DNA from 3 places in the Desulfitispora alkaliphila genome. Region 1 is predicted to be linked to each of the others. Evidence: riboswitches for the same ligand, from Rfam matches in the RefSeq annotation. Region 1 holds a riboswitch; each other region holds the start of a gene.

The links. Region 1 has a riboswitch for cyclic di-GMP ahead of GGQ84_RS02015 (diguanylate cyclase domain-containing protein). Riboswitches for the same ligand answer to the same signal wherever they lie in the genome.
Region 2: linked by a shared signal. The riboswitch ahead of GGQ84_RS08250 (hypothetical protein) and the one ahead of GGQ84_RS02015 (diguanylate cyclase domain-containing protein) in region 1 are both predicted to bind cyclic di-GMP.
Region 3: linked by a shared signal. The riboswitch ahead of GGQ84_RS12435 (GspE/PulE family protein) and the one ahead of GGQ84_RS02015 (diguanylate cyclase domain-containing protein) in region 1 are both predicted to bind cyclic di-GMP.

Annotation. Positions count from the first base shown of each region.
Region 1 is NZ_JBNPXS010000003.1:75,709-78,987, forward strand. Features, by position in the region: gene GGQ84_RS02005 (methyl-accepting chemotaxis protein) at 1-90, opposite strand, end outside; gene GGQ84_RS02010 (EAL domain-containing protein) at 503-931, opposite strand; gene GGQ84_RS02015 (diguanylate cyclase domain-containing protein) at 918-1,544, opposite strand; cyclic di-GMP riboswitch class I at 1,740-1,822, opposite strand; gene GGQ84_RS02020 (hypothetical protein) at 2,116-2,718, opposite strand; gene glmS (glutamine--fructose-6-phosphate transaminase (isomerizing)) at 2,887-3,279, opposite strand, start outside.
Region 2 is NZ_JBNPXS010000018.1:49,666-52,944, forward strand. Features, by position in the region: gene GGQ84_RS08240 (CPBP family intramembrane glutamic endopeptidase) at 179-724, opposite strand; gene GGQ84_RS08245 (rhomboid family intramembrane serine protease) at 802-1,479, shown strand; gene GGQ84_RS08250 (hypothetical protein) at 1,530-1,838, opposite strand; cyclic di-GMP riboswitch class I at 1,985-2,071, opposite strand; gene spoVAE (stage V sporulation protein AE) at 2,126-2,479, opposite strand; gene spoVAD (stage V sporulation protein AD) at 2,493-3,279, opposite strand, start outside.
Region 3 is NZ_JBNPXS010000038.1:9,905-13,183, reverse strand. Features, by position in the region: gene GGQ84_RS12440 (type IV pilus twitching motility protein PilT) at 1-183, opposite strand, end outside; gene GGQ84_RS12435 (GspE/PulE family protein) at 167-1,891, opposite strand; cyclic di-GMP riboswitch class II at 1,938-2,023, opposite strand; partial or broken gene GGQ84_RS12430 (ferritin-like domain-containing protein) at 2,074-2,407, opposite strand; gene GGQ84_RS12425 (PIG-L deacetylase family protein) at 2,528-3,279, opposite strand, start outside.

The sequences.
Region 1 (3,279 bases):
TTTATATGCAGTTAACCCCATTCCTAAACATACAACTAACACAAGAACACCTATGTATAAAGAAATTTGTTTAGCTAAATTAAATTTCATATCCAACCTCCGGCTTTCTAACTATTTTTAAATTTTGCTCTCCTCTAAATAATTCACAGATTTTGTAACAAAATATTCTCTTTTCTAAAATCAACAATATCATGCTTATTAGTTCAACAAATCCGTAGTTTTGCTATAACCCTGCACCTCCAGTAAATGAAGAGTTTATCTCCCAGATTGGTTAAGTTCACCCCTTTTCCTTAAAAAGTTCTCTGTTCTTTAATTGAATTAATCAAATAAAAAAAACACCCTTAAAGGCGCCCGGAAAACGTATTCGCAGTATATACCCCGGCAATCTGGCAATCGGAAGATAGAGAAGTTGTATTTTATTGCATTTGTAGACAGGATTATTGGGAGTTGTGTGCTATATGGGGTTAACAAATATTCGGTCCTAAAGAAATACGTTTCCTTACTAACATAGACTATCAGGTTTTAGAAAAAGTCTTTCTGCATCTTGAATATTCAGAGGTTTACTGAAAAAATACCCCTGAGCATAATGACACCCAGTATTTTTTATATGCTTATATTGTTCCTCTGTCTCTATTCCTTCAGCAACGACCTGAATTCCTAAGCTTTTCGCAAGCATAACGATACCCACTATTACTTTCATGCTTAATGATTCTTGATATTTATCACACAAGGACTTGTCCAACTTAATTAAATCAATAGGGAGATATGTTAAATAGTTTAATGATGAGTACCCCTTACCAAAATCATCCAAAGATATTTTTACTCCAATCTCTTTTAAACGATTTAAAAATTCAATAGTCATCTCTTCCTTTTCAATAAAAAGGTTTTCAGTAATTTCGATTTCTATATATGAAGGGTCAATTGTAGCCATAAACAGCCTCCCTTGTCACCCACCGTCCTATTTTAATAATCAAACCAACTTCTTCGGCAATTGGAATGAATTTAGCTGGCGAGATGTTTCTTCCATTTATTCGAAGCAATACTTCAAACCCTGTTATATTAACATCATCCACGCAAACCTTAGGCTGATACAACATTTTAAAGTCGTTTTTCAGTAATGCTTCGTGTAGCCATTTTTCTATCTGTTTCTTCTCATCTAATTGGGCCCCCATAGTGTTGTTATAAAATGCATAACTATTATGGGGTTCTGTTTTGACACTTCGAACTGCAAAATCAGCATACCGAATCAAATTTATAGGATTACTACTATTTTTCGGATATAATGCAATACCTATTGAGCATCTTATATTAAATCCTTTCTCTTCAATCTGTATTAATGTCTTGATTTTTTCATATTCACATGTATTTTCGTAAAGAAGTATAAACTCATCTCCACTAAGCCGATAAACTGATACCTGGTGACTTTCTAGTTTTTGCAAAATCTGAGCAACTTTGATCAGCACTTGGTCTCCAAAAATATGGCCATAACTGTTATTAAAATACTGAAACCTATCAATATTAACTATAATAACAGCACCCTTGATTAATGCTAATTAGCTCATTTAACTTTTCAACAAAAAAGTATCTGTTAGGCAACCCTGTTAAGTTGTCATGCTTATTTATACATCTTATAAATATTTCACTCACGGTTATCCCCCATTAGATATACTCTGCAAATGTATTCCCACAAAAAAAAGGAACCATAAAGGCTTCCAGGTAAACAGTATACTGCAAATAACCTCGGCAATCTGGCAATCGTAGCTTACGCCTTAGACCCATGATTTTGCGTCCCACCCTTTCGAGTGGTTTGCCTTTATCAATAGTTATACTTCGCATATTTAAAATATCACCAAATGGTACTTTAGTCCTGTTTCGTGCACACATAGCAATATACCATATTTTTGTTTTTATATCAATATTTTCTTTAAAATGATTCCCCATCACATAATACATCAACTGTGCCACATCATATAGAGAATGTGTCGCAAGAATTTCTAATTGCGTCCACATCTTGGTTGAAATCTGCAACAATGGCTTTCTAATTCCTCCTGTTTTTATCGATAAATAAGAATGATGTGTCATGCGAACCTCCTAAGATAACGCTCATACTCTGTATCAATAGTTAATTTCCCAAAAAGACTCTTTCAGCGCCAAATTCGCCTCTACATTGTATATGCCGTTATAAGAAACAAACTTCCAGTCACCATCATGACTGCGTTTAGTAAAGATATATTCCAAATACCAGTCTTTTAGCTTGTCGTCGCTACCTGAATATTCCTTTCGGATTACTAATGTACTAAAATGTGTAGTACATTCCCCAGTATCTTCTGAGGTTTCGCATGTCCGTTCTTCTGTTGCAGAAACGACATAAACACCTTCGTGATAAATTGTTGGGTGAATATAACTGTTTCCTAAAGAAAGTGTTTCTAAACTGCTGTTTTCCCAGTCTGCTCCATCAGTCATTGCTATCGTTATAATATTTTTGCCAGCATAACTAAGGACTTCGTTGAATCGTGCAATCAACTTTTCTGCATCGCTTCGTAATATTACATCCTGTGTCTGTAACCAAGCACTCAGCCATTCAACTTCGTCAATCAGAACTGTCGCTTCTTGAATATCGTAATCATATACGACTGTCGGTGCCGCATTTCTTGAGCAGCCACTTGTTAAAGCAATTAATATCATTAATCCCAGTAACAACATATTCTTTATCTTCATATAAGCTTCCCTCCTTGCTGAAAATATTATTAATCTTTGTTTCACATTGACCATCAAATGTAGTTTAGCAAACATTTTAGCGAAATTATAGAATGATTAGAATAAAACTACCAAAAAAACCTCACTCTATCAAGTGAAGTTTTTTTGATATAAATATTGCGATTGTATTTACTCCACAGTCACACTTTTAGCTAAATTCCTCGGTTTATCCACATCTTCTCCCCGTTCAACTGCACCGTAATAGGCTAATAACTGTAGTGGGATTACTGTCAATATAGGTGCTAATAATGTGGTTGTTCGAGGCAAGTAGATAACTTGATCTACAACCTTTTCTATTTCTTTTCTACCTTCAAATGCGATTGCTGTAACAAAAGCATCCCTAGCTTTTACCTCTTTAATATTGCTTACTGTCTTCTCATATATATCCTCTTGAGTTACCAATGCCATCACAGGTATCCCAGGCACAATCAGTGCTAATGTCCCATGTTTCAGTTCACCTGCCGCATAGGCCTCTGCATGAATATAGGAAATTTCTTTTAGCTTCAAAGATCCTTCTAAAGC
Region 2 (3,279 bases), on a different contig from region 1:
GTTTGGGTATCACTTTCTAAACGCTTTACCACATAAAAAGCTACATAACCCATTATAAGTGCATTTGTTGCAATTACTAATCCTAGCAGATCAATCTACCCCCTTTGTTATTTACAGCATTTGTTAACATATAGAAAATAATAACATACATTTGTATTATATGCAATATCCTTACAATTTAATCAAAAAGTCCTCGACCTATCGCCAATATTACCGATACATTATATACCGAATGAATAGCAATAGGTACTATCAAATTGCCACTTACCTCATAACTCCACCCTAACAAAATGCTAATGCAAAAAGCCGCAATCCCATAAGGCAGCAATTCTTTTTTAAACCAATAGTGTACAATTCCAAACAACAAGCTGGTAATAAAGATACCCAGTATTGGTTGTAGTGCACCTCTAAATAAGATTTCTTCTGCAATTCCTGCTGTAATACCCATAATTAAAAGCTCTGATGTAGAAAAACTCTTGAGCATCGGCATTACTTGTCGCTGCCCCCACGCCCGAAAGCTAGGTAATTTCAGATAAAGCAGATAAACAAGCACAAAAACGCCAAATCCAGCAAAAGTCCCTATAAAATAATTCTTCACTTGACTCAGCCCAATTATTGTGTTTTCGAATATGTTTGCTCCAAAAGCAAAATAATATATAAGCTGTGCTGCAGCTATTAATATTGCCTGAAATAAAACTGCAGTAACTATTAAATTATTTCTCATGTATCATCCCTCTATTCAGTAGCATACTAAAGATAGTATTTTATATACCATTTGCTTTATCTAAGGAGGTCAATACTTTGTTTCCACTTAGGGATAGCATCGCTTCAGAGTCAACGCCTTATGTGACAATTTCTTTAATCGTTATAAATGTTATAGTTTTTATCTTCCAGTTTACCTTATCTGAGAATCAACTTCACAATTTAATAAATCTTTTCGGAGTGGTACCTGCTGATTTCACAGGGATATCTATTTTTCAGATATTACTGGGAGGCCTTTTCCCCTTTATTTCACTTTTCACTGCTATGTTTCTACACGGAGGCATTATTCACCTGTTTGGAAATATGATTTATTTGTGGGTATTTGGTGATAATATTGAAGATCGAATAGGACATCTAGGCTTTTTAGTCTTTTACCTCACAGCAGGAGTTGCCGGAAGCTTTTTTCATATTCTGACCAATCCCACTTCAACAGTTCCAACTATTGGTGCTAGTGGGGCAGTTGCAGGTGTCCTCGGTGCTTACTTTCTATTGTACCCTAAAGCCAAGGTACAAGCTTTGGTATTTTTAGGCTTTATTTTTACAGTCACTAGAATTAGAGCTGTATACTTTTTATTCCTATGGTTTGTTCTTCAATTTATTAATGTGTTAAGCTCTACCCAGGGAACACAACCAGTAGCCTGGTGGGCTCATATTGGAGGTTTTGCAGTGGGAGCTATGATAGCATTCCGCTACATGCAACAAGTTAGAGTTAGGTGAATACAAAAAAACTGTGGTCAATTATTACAGTCAACCACAGTTTATAGTACTTATATCGCTGCTATCCTGCTTCCCATTGTTTTAAACTGAGAAATACGCTGCAAATAGTGTTTTATTTCATAGGGATATAGTTTTAGTTCCTTTTTAGCAGTTATAATTCTTTTTTGGAAATCTCTCTGAATTCTCCTCAAATCCTCCGCATCTGATAGTAAAAACTTCTGATTTTCTATAATCAATAAGTTGTTTCCTAGAAAAAGTTTTGCATCACACTTAACACCGTTATTCCTTCTCTTTACTTTAAACTTTATGTATGTTTTCCCGTTGTGTTTGTCTGTGTCAAAGTAGTTTGTAATATTCAAAAGACGTACTCCCCCTTAGTTTTTATTGCTCCTATTGGTGATTTAATAATTAATTATGTCTAGAGTTTCCCTCCTTTGTGGCAAAAGGAAAACAGATTAATGCAGCCATACACATGTATATAGCCTTAATCTGTTTCTTTTGATATTTTGGCAACTGGCTGTCTTAGTCATTTACGACGTTAGACCCTATAGTTTTGCGTCACTGCCTTTCAACAGTTTTGCCTTTGACAGAATATTAATTTGCCACTTTCATTTTAACCAATATTTAGATTAATTTCAACTTTTTTTTAGCCCTTAGCTTTAAAAATTAATGCGGCTATGAACGAGAATATAATAGCTGCAGATATACCTGCACTGGTCACTTCAAATATTCCAGTAATTACTCCCACTAGTCCATGCATTTCAGCTTCACTTAGCGCTCCTTTGACAAGTGAGTTCCCAAAGCTAGTAATGGGAATTGTGGCACCAGCACCAGCAAACTTTATTAAAGGTTCATAGAGACCTAAGCCTCCTAGGATTACTCCTGCAACCACTAGTGTAGTTAATGTGTGAGCTGGGGTTAATCTAAAAACATCTAGCATCACCTGTCCGATTACACAAATTGCTCCTCCCACAACAAAAGCCCAGAAAAATTGTTCCATATTAATTCACCTCTTAATCCATTTCTATAGAGACTGCATGAGCAATACAAGGAATACTCTCTTTTTGCTGATAGGATAATGGAGATAAGAGCGCTCCCGTGGCGACCACCAGTATCCGCTTTACTTTTCCAGTTTTTAACCATTCCATAAAATGTCCATAGGTAACCACTGCCGCTGAGGCACACCCACTGGCTCCCGCAAACACAGGCTGATCCTCTCTGTATATTAGTGTCCCACAGTCGGTAAACTGATCTTCAGGAAGTGGTGTCCCACTTTCTGCTAATAAATCGGCACAAATCTTGTGCCCAACTCTTCCCAAGTCTCCTGTAGCTATCACATCATAGTGACTAGGGTCAAGGCCTGTTTCTCTAAAGTGTGCTTGGATGGTTTCAGCCGCTGCAGGAGCCATTGCCGACCCCATATTAAAGGGGTCCTTTAATCCCATATCTACAATTCTTCCGATAGTAGCTTTTGTAACCCTTGGTCCATCGCCTTCAGGAGCAACAAGTGCCGCGCCGGCCCCAGTAACAGTCCACTGTGCGGTCGGGGGTTTTTGCCCCCCGTACTCTGTAGGGTAGCGAAATTGCTTTTCCACTGAACTATTGTGGCTAGACGTACCAGTGATTGCATACCTTGCAGCTCCACTTTCCACAAACTGAGCTGCCACGGCTAACCCTAACATAGATGTTGAACAGGCTCCAAAAATACCAACGTAGGGTATTTCCAGGGTTCTAGCTGCGAAACTACTACTTATAATCTGATTCATTAGGTCCCCACCAATAAAAAAATTCACATCTTGC
Region 3 (3,279 bases), on a different contig from region 1:
TTCCAAATGGTGCGACTCCAGCTCTATATCAAAGGCAGGATTTATCTTCCCTGCAGGCTTGACTCCACCGTCAATTCGAAAGTGAGGACAAACCCCTTTTGTCAAGTGAATATCTGAAGCTCCATTGCTAATACCTAATTTTATCAGCTCTTTAACCTCCATAGTCTCACTCCTTTTCTTCATCTGAACTGAAGGCCACCCGAATTACTTCACCCACTGTGGTAATGCCTTCTAATGATTTTTGAATTCCGTCTTCCTTTAATGTAATCATACCCGCTTCTCGAGCTAGTGATTGAAGTATATCTGAAGTAACTCTAAGTGCAATTTCCTGCCGCATTTCCTTTGTTATGGGCATAACCTCCTGAATGGCAATTCTGCCTCGATAGCCTGTATTGTTGCAATAGCTACAGCCCTCTCCTTTATATAATATCACTTCTTGCTCTGGTGGGGCACTTAAATATGTTCGCCATGGACTTTCCGGCTCTAAATTGTATCTCACTTTACACTGTGGACAGATTCTGCGAACCAGTCGCTGAGCTACCACACCCGCTAAGGATGAGGCAACTAGATATGGTTCTAAGCCCATATCAAAGAGCCTGGTAATCGTACTAGCTGCATCATTTGTGTGCAGTGTGGAAAGCACCTTGTGTCCAGTAGTTGCTGCTCGCACTGCAATATCTGCTGTTTCTTTATCCCTTATTTCACCCAACATGATGATGTCCGGATCCTGGCGCAAAATAGAGCGCAATCCAGTTGCAAAGGTCAGGCCTGCCTTTGTGTTTACCTGAACCTGATTGATCCCCTCTAGCATGTACTCCACTGGATCCTCTACTGTGACAGTATTTACACCAACTTCATTAATGCTATTTAACGCAGCATAAAGGGTTGTAGTCTTACCACTTCCCGTAGGTCCAGTTATGAGAATGATACCAAAGGTTTGTTTGAGCATTTTTTCAAATCGCTCCTGTACACTTTTTTGCATTCCCAGTTGATCTATGGTAAAGAGGGCATCTGATTTATCTAAAATCCTGATAACTACTTTCTCACCATATACAGTGGGCAAAGTGGAGATGCGGAGATCGATGCTCTTTTTTGCCACTTTTATCTGAATTCGACCGTCATGAGGTCTACGTTTTTCTGCAATATCCATATTTGCCATGATTTTGATTCTCGATACCAAGGCCGCATGAGTCTTTATTGGCAGGTGGATCATTTCTTGCAGTATGCCGTCAATCCTGTAGCGCACCCGAACATGTTTTTCTATGGCCTCTATATGTATATCTGAAGCTTTTTCTTTGATTGATTGGTGAATGATGGCATTAACTGCCTTTACAATTGGAGCTTCATCAGTGGCATTTAACAGTTCATCTAGGTCTAGGGTAGCTGTGGTCAGCTCCTCCTTTTCCATCTCCTCTAACTCTTTTCCAAAGGCCTGCTCTACCGAATCGCTGAGGCCAAAGAAGCGAGAGATGGCTTGATCTACTTCCCTTTCACTGGCAATTGCTGGCTCTACTGTAAGACCTGTTTGCATTTCAATATTGTCAATGGCATCTAAGTTTAGTGGATCTGCCATGGCCAAACCCAGTTTGTTTTCAACCTTTTCAAAAGGTATAACCTTGTAGTTTCTAGCTACAGTACCAGTTATCAGCTTAACTATTTTGGGGTTTAAGCGCATTTTGTGCAATGCTATTCTGGGTAAACCCAGTTGAATCTCTAAGACCTCGTCAATTTGCTCTTCGGTGACAAGACCCAATTGAATTAAGGCATGGCCTAAGCGCAAGCCTGTTTGCTTTTGGGTCTTTAGTGCTTCCTTTAATTGGAGCTCTGTAATAACTCCTCCATCTATTAAAATATCACCTAATCGCTTTTTCTCCCGTTTCCATTTAGCCAAGGTATAGTCCCTCCCATTTCGCATGCATCTAAAAACCCACGGCAATTGTGCCGTGGGCTGGTTTCACTACTAGCTCCCCTTAGCCCAAGTGACCACTGTTATAGTCTAAGGTTCATTGCTTCCCATTTAATAGGAATTCGCTGAAAGAGAAAATATTCCTTCTTTTAGGTACTGCCAAGTATTTACTTATTAAAAAATCTGTCTAATAACCCTTTAAAGGCTTGACCGTGTCTAGCCTCGTCTTTGCACATTTCGTGAACTGTATCGTGGATAGCATCTAGGTTTTTGTTCTTTTGCCAGTTTAGCAAGCTCTTTCTTGCCTTTACAGGCGCCATATTCTGCATCTACTCTCATTTGCAGGTTAATTTTAGTGTCCGCTTTGACCACTTAACCAAGTAACTCAGCAAATTTAGCTGCGTGCTCTGCTTCCTCCTAAGCGATTGCCACCTCGGGATAACCTTCTCTATCCGCTTGACGGCTCATAGCCAAGTACATTCCAACCTCAGTACACTCGACTTCCTTGTTGTAATTTATTGTTGATATTAGTTACTGTTACTATATGCTTCTTCATAGTTTTCTAAAATCCTTCTCCTCTTTTTAAATTTTTATTTTTTTTCACAAAAAAAAGACACTATATTAAGTGTCACCTTTCCTATATACTTCACTGTATTTAAATTTAGTACCTCTAGCACAATATTTAGCGTAGATTTTTACAAACTCATTATAAATCCTGTCATTGAAACGCAACTGACTTTTATGGCATCTTAATGCTCGCTGCTTTGAAAGTAATGTTTCAGATATATCTACAACTGTATTAGCTTTAGATGTAGCATAGAAGTAGATATCCGTTCCGGGATATAGTTTTTTATGGAGTTTAGCTACTGCTTTGCCTACCGCTATGTGGTCTGGATGTCTCCTTACTACTCCTAAAGGGTAAGTTGGGTCAAATGCAAAAATTAATTGGGGCTGTACCTGCCTTATTACTTGAGACAAAAGAGGTAGCAGATTTTTATCCTGAGCCAATTTCAAGTCCGGTTGGTGCAAAAACTCAAGATTAGATACCTTTAATATATCAGCAGCTTTTCTTTGCTCTCTTTGTCTCGTGTTTCTCAAGTCAATTTTGTTGACTCCCTTTTCCCCATCACTAACGCATACTACATTTACTCTAGCTCCACCTAATGCTAACAGCTTTAAAGTGCCTCCCATAAATATTTCTAAATCGTCAGGATGAGCAGTTACAGCCAGCACAGAAGCTTTACTTTGAACCAAATCTCTCCCATTATCCACCGCCTGGTTTGCACTTACTACTAGCTGTTGCCTTATTTCCTTTACAAGATAAATGCCTAAAAAGACAAGTACTCCAATAATACCAGTGTAAATTTTGGGTT